Rhodothermus marinus: one gene and its partner. The protein of the gene in region 2 interacts with the protein of the main gene of each other region in a pairwise test. Links are inferred from orthologs where the notes say so. Each region holds a gene or a part of one and is shown on either strand. Other genes may lie near its edges.

Region 1 (5,019 bases), 100 kb from region 2 along the record:
GTCTTTCAAGAATGGTTTCAGGGAGCACGCGCAACTGGGGCGATCACAGACGTGTAAGCCCGGGGGAAAACGCGCTTGTAGTCCGGCACGGAGCGAAGCGAAGTGCCGAACGGGAAGCGCCACTTCGGCTGGCGCCTTCGTGGCTTACTACAAACGCATTCGTGCTTGTGGTCAGGCATGCAGCAAAGCGTAGGTTTACCAGATCACTTCTTCTCTTACCGGACAGGTTCTGCACAAATTTCAGCAGGATTCCCGATAATTTTAATCGAAAGCCTTTCCAGCCGATACCCCTTTAGCAGTCTGTTTGAACAATGTGCCGGCTGAACGATGCGTCTTCAACCGGGTGGCCGTCTGCTGGGTGTGCTATTGCTGCTGGTGGCAGGCTTCACAGGAATCGGAACGGATCAGTCGATACCGGCGGAAAAAGCCCGGGTCAAGGTAACATTCCTTTATCATTTTGCCCAGTTCAGCTCCTGGCCGGAAGAGGTTCTGGGCGATGCGGCGACGCCCATCCGGCTGTGCATTCTGGGGAAAGACCCGTTCGGAAGTGCGCTGGAGCAGCTGCAGGGCAAAACCGTCCACAACCGACCGCTGGAAATCCGCCATCTGCCTGCCGGCGCTTCGGCTCGAGGGTGTCATCTCGTGTTTATGGGGCCGATGCCGAAGCAGGTCCTGCAGACTTTGCTGAAGCAGCTGCAAAATCAACCGGTGTTGACGGTCGGGGAAGGAGAGGATTTCCTGAAGCAGGGCGGCATGGTGCGGTTGGTGGAAGAGAAAAACCGAATTCAGTTTGAAATCAACATCACGGCGGCCCGCCGGGCAGGCCTGCAACTGAGTGCCCGTCTGCTCCGGCTGGCCCGAATCTACGAGGAAGCAGGATGAAGCTCGTAGATCGTTGTTCGCTCAAGGCACAGCTCCTTCTGATCGTGCTCTGGACCTGCACGGTCATCCTGCTGCTGAACGGGGTGCTGTTTGCCTTCTACGATCTGGCCCAGTTCCGGCGCGAGAAAGCGCGTGAGCTGGAGGTGCTGGGGCGGGTGCTGGCCGAACACAGCGTGGCACCGCTGGTCTTTCAGGATGCGCGGGCAGCCATCGAGACGCTGGCAGGCGTGCGCAGCATCCCCGCTGTGCAGTTCGCCGCGCTGTACACGGCCGACGGGCGGCTGTTTGCCTGGTACCTCGGCGGCCTTCCCGCGACGGCGCTACCTGCACGGCTCCCGACGTCCGGCAGCGACCGGGAAACGCTACGCCACGTAGAGCCGGTGCACTGGGAAGGCCAGACGCAGGGCTACGTGTACCTGCAGGCTCGCCTGCTGGGCTGGCAGGATCGCATGGTGCGTTATGCCTCCGTCGGCGGTAGCGTGATCCTGCTGTCGCTGGGCATCAGCATGATCCTGGTGGCGCTGCTGCAGCGCCGGATCACGCGCCCGCTGGACCATCTGCGCCGGGTGGCCCGCTCGGTGGCCGAAACGCACGACTACTCGGTGCGCGTGCCGGTCGAAGGTCCCGTGGAACTGCGGGAGCTGGCCGCAACCTTCAACGAAATGCTGACGCGCGTGCAGGAACATCAGGCCGTGCTGGTGGCCGCCAAGGAGGCTGCCGAGGAGATGGCCCGCCTGAAGAGTACTTTTCTGGCGAACATGAACCATGAGATCCGCACGCCGCTGGCCGGCATTCTGGGCTACGCGCAGATCCTGGAAGAGGAACTGAAAGATCCGATGCACCGCGAGATGGCCCAGGTCATCAAGCAGAGCGGGCAGCGGCTGCTCGACACGCTAGACGCACTGCTCTACATGTCGTGCCTGGAAGCCGGTACCGTGCGCGTGCGGCATCAGGACCTGGATGTGGTGGCCGCCACACGGGCGGTGGTCGACGAACTGGCGCCGCTGGCCCGCGACAAAAAGCTGGAACTCACGGTGCAGAGCAGCGAGCCCGCATTGATCGCCTGCGTGGACGAAGGGCTCTGGGAGCGATTGGTCAAGAACCTGGTGCACAATGCGATCAAGTTCACCGAAGAAGGCAGCGTGACCGTGCTGCTCGAAGGCGACGCGGAGACCGTGCAGCTCCAGGTGGCCGACACGGGGATCGGCATTCCGGAAGAGTTGCAGTCGGTCATCTTCGAGGAGTTCAAGCAGGCATCCAGCGGGCTGGGGCTGACCATCGTGCAGCGCATCGTGCGCATGTTGAACGGACAGATCTATGTGGAAAGCCAGCCGGGCATCGGCAGCATCTTTACCGTGATCATCCCGCGGTGCCGGTCCGAGGCGGCCGCAACCCGTGCCACCACGAACGGCATGTCGCAGCACCAGCAGGCTTAGCCGCCGTGCTCGCGCAGGGCCAGGCGGATGAGTTCTTCGGCCGACTGAATGCCCGGATGCTCCCGGAGCACTTTGCGCAGGCTGCGCTCGGCGGCCGCACGGGGCAGGCCCAGCGCCTCCAGCGCCGCCAGTGCGTCGGCGCGGGCCTGCGCACGCACATCGTCCACGCCCGCAGGCGTCAGTTCGGCCAGATCCAGCAGTGCCAGCCGGTCGCGTAGTTCCACGATCAGCCGCTCGGCCAGTCGTTGGCCCACGCCGGGGATGCGCTTCAGCGTCTGCACGTCGCCCGTGGTGACCGCTTCGTGAATCTGTGCCGGCGACAACGCCGACAGGGCCGCCAGCGCCAGCCGGGGTCCGACGCCCGACACGCCCAGCAGCACCTCGAACAGCGCGCGCTCGGCCTCGGTCGCAAACCCGAACAGCAGCACGGCATCTTCCCGCACGTAGTAGTGCGTCAGCAGGTGCACCGGAGCGCCGACCTCCGGCAGCACTTCGTAGGTGGACGTGGGAATCAGAAGCCGGTAGCCCAGGCCGTGGACGTCTACCACCACCTCGGTCAGCTTTTTGGCGGCCAGCTTGCCCGACACGTAGGCAATCATGACGCGCGCTCCGAATGGGTTTGCAGGGCCGCCGTGTGGTTGCGGCGCACCTCTTCGAGCACGGCCCGATTCCAGCGCATGACGATAGGCAGGCGGCGCCCGATGCCGAAAGCCTTGCCCGTTACGCGCAGACCCGGTGGCGTCTGACGTCGCTTGTACTCGTTGCGGTCCACGCGGCGCAGGATGTCGGCCACCAGCGCCCGGTCGAACCCGGTGGCCGCCACGATTTCGTCCACTTCCTCCCGGCGTTCGATGTAACGCTGCAGGATCACGTCCAGCACTTCGTAGGGCGGCAGTGAGTCGGTGTCTTTCTGGCCCGGACGCAGCTCGGCCGAAGGCGGCTTGGTCAGGATGCGCTCGGGGATGACGTAGCGACCCGCTCGGGCGTTGATGTAACGGGCCAGGCGGTAGACCTGCGTCTTGTAGACGTCGGCCAGCACGGCCAGCCCGCCGTTCGTGTCGCCATAAAGTGTCACGTAGCCGACGGCCATTTCACTTTTGTTGCCCGTCGAGAGCAGCAGATAGCGGAACTTGTTCGACAGCGCCATGAGCGTGACGCCACGCACACGCGCCTGGATGTTCTCCTCCGTCACGTCTTCCGGCAGGTCGTCGAAGACCGGACGTAGCATTTCCCGAAAGGCATCGACGGCCGGCATGATCGGAATGATGTGAAACGTGATGCCCAGGTTTTCGGCGAGCTGGCGGGCGTCTTCGACCGATTCGGGCGAGGAGTACTTTGAGGGCATGGCCACGCCGACGACCCGTTCCGGTCCCAGCGCGGCAACGGCCAGTGCACAGACCACGGCCGAATCGATCCCGCCGGAAAGTCCGAGCACCACCTTCTCGAAAGCGCCGGTTTTGTAGAAGTAATCCCGGATGCCCAGCACCAGTGCGTCGTGCAGGTCTTCGATCTCGGTGTGCCGGTGTACGTAGGGGGCATAGTGCGCTTCGGTGTCCCAGATCAGCAGTGCCTCCTGAAACGACGGAGCGCACAGCAGAATGGAACCGTCCGGCGCATGGACCCGGCTGTCGCCGTCGAAGATCAGCTCGGTGTTGGCGCCCACCTGGTTCACATAGATGAACGGGACGCCGTGTTCGCGGCAGATGCCCTCGATAATCCGGCTGCGCTCGTCGTGCTTGCCCAGCGAGAAGGGAGATGCGCTGATGTTGACGAACAGATCGACGCCCTGAGCCGCCAGCTCGTCGATCGGGTTTTCGTCGTAGAGATGGTAGGGCGCCCAGTCCTCGTTATTCCACATGTCCTCGCAGATGTGCAGCCCGATGCGCAGGCCGCGCCACGCGACGACCGGCTGGGGCGGACCGGGCTCGAAGTAGCGGTATTCGTCGAATACGTCGTAGGTAGGCAGCAGCCGCTTCGGGACGCGGGCCACGATGCGTCCGCCCTCCAGCAGCAGGGCCGCGTTGAAGAGTCGCTTGCCCACCGGGCTTTCGTTGCGGATCGGTGCACCCAGAATCACGCCCAGCTCGCGGGGTACTTCCAGCGCAATGGTTTCGACTGTATGGGCAACGGCTTCGATAAAGGCGGGCATGTCAAGAAGGTCCTGTGGTGGATAGCCCGCCACACACATTTCTGGGAAGATGACCAGTTCGGCGCCCTGGCGATAGGCCTGGTGCGCGAAGTCGACGATCTTGCGGCGGTTGCCCTGCAGGTCTCCGACGATCGGATTGATCTGCGCCAGTGCGATTTTCATGGGCGCCTGCGCTCGGGTTGCGGCTACGACGCCGCTGCACACGCCGCACGCGCACGCTGCGTTCCCGGCTTCAGGAGGCGCGGCGCACCGAAGCCGCCTCCAGCTCGGCCAGCAGCTCGGGCAACTCGTCGGTGCGGTTCAGCAGATAGCGGGCGCCGCGCTCGCGCAGCAGGGCCCCGTGCGTCTCGGCGTCCAGATAGGGCGGAATGACGCCGATGGGCAGGACGCCGGCCGCCTGGGCGGCGATCATGTCGTCGACCGAATCGCCCACGTAGACGGCTTCGGAGGGCGTGATCGGCATGCCGACGGCCTCCAGCATGGCCAGCGCTCGCCGAATCGGGTACGGATCGGGCTTGCCCCGGCCGTCCTGGTGCTCCATGGCCACCAGCA
Region 2 (4,947 bases):
GCTCGGCCCGAAGTGCTTGCGGCCGGGCGCCCGAAAGCGCGAGTCGATGCGCGTCGACCAGTGGGTCCGGCTTCCCTCTTTCATGGAGATGCGTACCACGCCGGACTGTGCATTCCCATAGCGTGCGCTGAAGCCGCTGGTGATCACCTCCACTTCTTCCACCGCGCTCATGATCGGCATGAAGGCGGAGGAATTGTCGAGGGGATTGACGATCCCCATGCCCTGGAGCGTGTAGTATTCTTCGCCCTGACGTCCGCCCCGGAAGTGCCCGTCGATGACGTCGGCCGCCAGCGTCAGCACATCGCCGATGTCCCGGATGCCTGGGATGGCCTGCACTTCGTCGAAGCGTACGATCTGACTGGTCGAGGTCTTGTCGCGCTCCACGTCCGGCCGCACCGCCTGCACCACGATCTCGCCGATCTCGACGGTCGCCTCCTGCAGCGCGAAGTTCAGTTCGGTGGTCCGGTCGGCGTGCACCACCACGTTTTCGACCACGACGGGCTGATAGCCGATCATGCTGGCCCGCACCGTGTAGCGGCCGGGCGGCACGTTCAGGATATAATACTGGCCGTCGATGTCGGAGGCCGCGCCCAGCGTCGTGCCCTCGATCGTCACGTTCACGCCGGGCAACGGGTCGCCGGTAGCCGCATCGGTCACCACGCCCGCAATACGTCCCACGTTCTGCGCGACGACGCCCGTCGGCAACAGCACGAGCAGTCCCAGCACGCCCCACCACCGGGCCGACCGTTTCCGGAAGCCTTCCAGTCCGCTTACCATAGACAGCGTTACGGCTTAACGGTCTTTGCTGCGTGCGCCTGCACCCACGCAAACAGTTAACGGTTACTTTAACGTTGGCATCAAAGTACACGGAAGCCCTTCCTTTTGCAAGCCCTTCCTTCACCCCTTCTTTTCCTTAACACGAATTTCACATTTCTCAATCGTTCCCGAGCGCGACTTCGTCCTGTGCCCCGGGAAGCTGCTTTCGGGAACCCGTGGCTGCATACCTCGCGTTTTTCGCCTGAACGTCGAAAATCAAGCAGCATCTTGCAGCTATGGCCGGACACAATAAATGGTCGAAGGTCAAGCGTCAGAAAGCGGTTGTCGATGCGCGCAAGTCGAAGATCTGGGCGCGGCTGTCGCGCGACATCATCGTAGCGGCCCGCGAAGGCGGTGGCGATCCGGAGGCCAACCCGCGTCTGGCCCAGGCCATCGAGCGGGCCCGGGCCGAAAACATGCCCAAAGAAAACATCGAGCGGGCCATCAAACGCGGCACCGGCGAGATCCAGGGCGAGGATTACGTCGAGGTCACCTACGAGGGCTACGCGCCCGGTGGCGTGGCGGTCTTCATCGAAGCGCTGACGGACAACACGAACCGGACCGTCTCGGAAATCCGCCACCTGTTCACCAAGGCGGGCGGTAGCCTGGGCCAGCCCGGCTCGGTGGCCTACCTGTTCGAGCGCAAAGGCGTGATCGAAATTCCGGTCGAGGGCCACGACGAGCTGGAGCTGTTCGAGCTGGTGGCCGAGGCCGGCGCCGAAGACCTGACGAAAGACGACGATACGTTTGTGGTCACCACGCCGGTCGAGACCTTTTCCGACGTGCTGGAGGCGCTGCGCAACGCCGGTATCGAGCCCGTCGAGGCGGGACTGCAGCGCGTGCCCACCACCACGGTGACGCTGCCGCCCGAGGAGGCCAAGAAGGTCGTGGCGCTGCTCGAGGCGCTCGAAGCGCACCAGGACGTGCAGAACGTCTACACCACGCTTAACTTCGACGAGGCCACCCTTGCCGCCATCTCCTGAACACGCGGACGGGCTGATCATCCTGGGGATCGATCCGGGCTCGCGCCACACCGGCTACGGCGTGCTGGCCGTCGAGGGCGAGCGGGCGCGTGTGCTGGCCGTCGATGTGATCCACCTGGACGAGCAGGCGGCGCACCCGCTCCGCCTGCTCCGGCTGTTCGAGCAGCTCGGCGCGATCGTAGAGCGCTACCGCCCCGACGAGTGCGCGCTGGAGATGCCGGTCTATGGCCGCAATCCGCAATCCATGCTGAAACTGGGACGGGCCCAGGCCGCGGCCATGCTGGCCGTGCTGACGCGCCAGATTCCCACCGTCGAATACACGCCCAAAGAAGTCAAAAAGGCGCTCACGGGACGGGGCAATGCCACCAAAGAGCAGGTGCGCTTCATGGTGCAGGCCCTGCTCGAACTGCCCGCCGAGGCGGCCCGCCTGGCGCTCGACGCCTCCGATGCGCTGGCCGTGGCGGTGTGCCACTGGCAACACCGCACGTGCCCGCACGCTCCCCGGCGCTACAGCAGCTGGGCCCGTTTCCTCCGGGAACACCCGGAGCGGCTCGAATGAGCCTCAGCGCGACCGTTCGCTGTCGTAGAAATAGCCGCGCTCCTCGTCCCGGACGCGCACCACTTCGGCCACCTCGTCCATGTCGAGCTGGCCTTTGCTCATCAGATAGACCAGCTGGGCGATCTGCCGATCCTTGTTGGGCGCCTGATTCCACTCGGGATGCGCCTGTTCGATCAGGCTGACCAGGATGCGCAGATACGGATAGCGCTTTTCGGGGGAGTCCAGGCGGGCAATGGCCTGCGCAAACAACTCCGCATTGCGCCCGACCTGGCGGTCGATGATTTTTTCGCGATAGTAAGTCATCGCTCTACTACTACCTGGCTGAACACATGGTGAGGCCGGGTTTCAGAAACCCTGCACACAGACGGGTAAGATGCGTACCGGTGCAAATTACAATGCCCGCGACAAAAGTGCTACGGTCGTTAACAGAAAATTGTGCGAACAGGTTTCTACGAACCCGGCCCGCTGCCTCGCGTTGAACAGGGTCGGACATAGCCCATGCTACGGAGCTATGAGCCAGAAGCCAATACGAGAACCTGCGCAAAAACAACGTCGGGCCAGCCCCTATCGCCTGGAGCTGCTGCCGGTCGTACCGGCCTACCACCGTCGGGCCCGCCGGAAAAAAGAGCTGAAGGAAGGGCAACTGGTCTACTATGGGCCGATGCCCCTCTACTACGGCATCGGCGAGGTCAAGCAGGTGGTCGGGTCCTACGTGGCCGTCGATTTCCGGGGCACGGGCCTGCTCGGCGTGCACGAAGACGTTCTCTCCGAAGAATACCTGATCCCCATTCCACCCGCCACGCTTCCGCTGTTGTAAGCGCCGCACCGCTCCTGTATCTTTTCCGGGTCGGCCCTCGTATCAACGACCGTTCGAAATCAATCGACCGATCCATGCTTGTTGTCGATCAGGTCACGAAACGCTACGGGTCCACCGTGGCGGTTGACCGGGCTTCGTTCACCGCCGCACCCGGCCGCATTCTGGGCCTGCTGGGACCGAACGGCGCCGGCAAAACGACCACGATCCGGATGATCGCCGCCATTCTGCTGCCCGACGAAGGGCGCATTCTTTTCGACGGGCGGCCCGTCGGTCCCTGGAGCCAGGCGCTCATGGGCTACCTGCCCGAAGAACGCGGCCTCTACCGCAAGCTCAGGGTGGAAGAGCAGCTCGTGTACTTCGGCCGCCTGAAGGGTCTTTCGCTGATGGAAGCCTGCCGCCGGGCCCGCGCCTGGCTGGAGCGGTTCGATCTGGCCCGCTGGCGCCATCACAAGACCGAGGCGCTCTCGAAGGGCATGCAGCAGAAGCTGCAGTTCATTGCGGCCGTCCAGCACCAGCCCCGCCTGCTCATTCTGGACGAGCCGTTCAGCGGGCTGGACCCGATCAATGCGGAACTGCTCAAAGACATCGTGCTGGAGCTGAAAGAGGCCGGCCGCATCATCCTGTTCGCCTCGCACCACATGGAGCAGGTCGAGCAGCTCTGCGACGACATCTGCCTGATTGCCCGGGGCCGCATTCTGCTTGCCGGCTCGCTGCGCGAGGTCAAGCAGCGCTTCGGCCGCAACACCGTCGTCATGGAATTCGACGGCGACGGCGCGTTTCTCGACGCGCTGGCCCGGGAAGGCGCCATTCGGCTGATCAACCGGACGAACCATCGCGTCGAGCTGGCCCTCTGCAACGGCACGCCGCCCCGCCGGGTCCTGGAAGCCGCCCTGTCTCATGTGCGCGAGCTGTACCGCTTCGAGGTGAGCGAGCCGCCACTGACCGAGATCTTCAAGCAGGTTGTCGGTTCACCATCCGCTTCGGCTACGTCGTCCCATGGATAAGATCTGGATCGTTCTGCAGAGCGAATTTCTTCGGCGCGTGCGCACGCGCGCGTTTCTGCTGACCACGCTGCTGGCGCCGATCCTTCTGCTGGCCATAGCGCTGCTACCCGCCCTGATCGGCTATCTGGGCAGTCGCGACGCCTCGCGTCATCTGGCCGTGGTCGATTCCACCGGCATGTTGCTGCCGCGCATGCAGGAGCGCGCCCCGGCCACGCTGCACCTGGAAGCCGTGACGCTGCCGCTCGACTCGCTGCAGGCGGCCGTTCTGCAGGGACGCTACGACGGGTACCTGATCCTGCCGGCCGCCCTGGTCGAAGGCGACGTCGCGGCCGAACTCTACGTCGAGAAAAGCCTCGGGCTGAGCTTTCAGAGCCAGGTCGAGCGTCTGATCAACCGGGCCGTGCGGGACGTCCGGCTCGAGCGCCTGCAGGTGCCGCCCGAACTGGTGGCCGCCCTCCGCGCCGAGGTTCCGCTGCGCCAGTACCGCCTGTCGGAGACCGGCACCGAAGCCGACGGCACCGTGTTTTTCTCCATCATCGGCTACCTGATGGGCTTCATCATCTACGGCGCCACGCTGGCCTACGGGAGCCTGGTCATGCAGGGGGTCATCGAAGAAAAATCCAGCCGCGTGATCGAGCTGATCGTCTCCTCGGTCCGGCCGTTTCAACTCCTGATGGGCAAGGTGCTGGGCATCGGCGCGATGGGCCTTGTGCAGTTCGTGCTCTGGGGCTTGCTGCTGGTGGCCGGCACCATGGCGGCCGGCCCCAT

The links. Proteins that work in one complex are often made in the same cells at the same time.
Region 1: the proteins of ruvC (region 2) and ruvA interact in binary tests that used the Escherichia coli proteins (3 or more experiments, as listed by UniProt). The link is inferred for Rhodothermus marinus from one-to-one orthologs.

What each region holds. Positions count from the first base shown.
Region 1 is NZ_AP019797.1:2,856,155-2,861,173, reverse strand. The notes cover bases 1,117-4,115. They hold ruvA (Holliday junction branch migration protein RuvA), read right to left. Parts: upstream 2,918-4,115; coding sequence 2,315-2,917; downstream 1,117-2,314. Other genes in these bases: GYH26_RS12445 (NAD+ synthase), read right to left, coding at 2,914-4,115; GYH26_RS12455 (ATP-binding protein), read left to right, coding at 1,117-2,318. Also shown: GYH26_RS12460 (YfiR family protein), read left to right, coding at 328-882; more of GYH26_RS12455, read left to right, coding at 879-1,116; more of GYH26_RS12445, read right to left, coding at 4,116-4,629; GYH26_RS12440 (TIGR01548 family HAD-type hydrolase), read right to left, coding at 4,700-5,019. UniProt on the Escherichia coli protein: The RuvA-RuvB-RuvC complex processes Holliday junction (HJ) DNA during genetic recombination and DNA repair.
Region 2 is NZ_AP019797.1:2,959,379-2,964,325, forward strand. The notes cover bases 644-3,570. They hold ruvC (crossover junction endodeoxyribonuclease RuvC), read left to right. Parts: upstream 644-1,782; coding sequence 1,783-2,358; downstream 2,359-3,570. Other genes in these bases: GYH26_RS12905 (TonB-dependent receptor), read right to left, coding at 644-777; GYH26_RS12910 (YebC/PmpR family DNA-binding transcriptional regulator), read left to right, coding at 1,053-1,799; GYH26_RS12920 (DUF4290 domain-containing protein), read right to left, coding at 2,362-2,661; GYH26_RS12925 (hypothetical protein), read left to right, coding at 2,870-3,175; GYH26_RS12930 (ABC transporter ATP-binding protein), read left to right, coding at 3,250-3,570. Outside these bases: more of GYH26_RS12905, read right to left, coding at 1-643; more of GYH26_RS12930, read left to right, coding at 3,571-4,179; GYH26_RS12935 (ABC transporter permease), read left to right, coding at 4,172-4,947.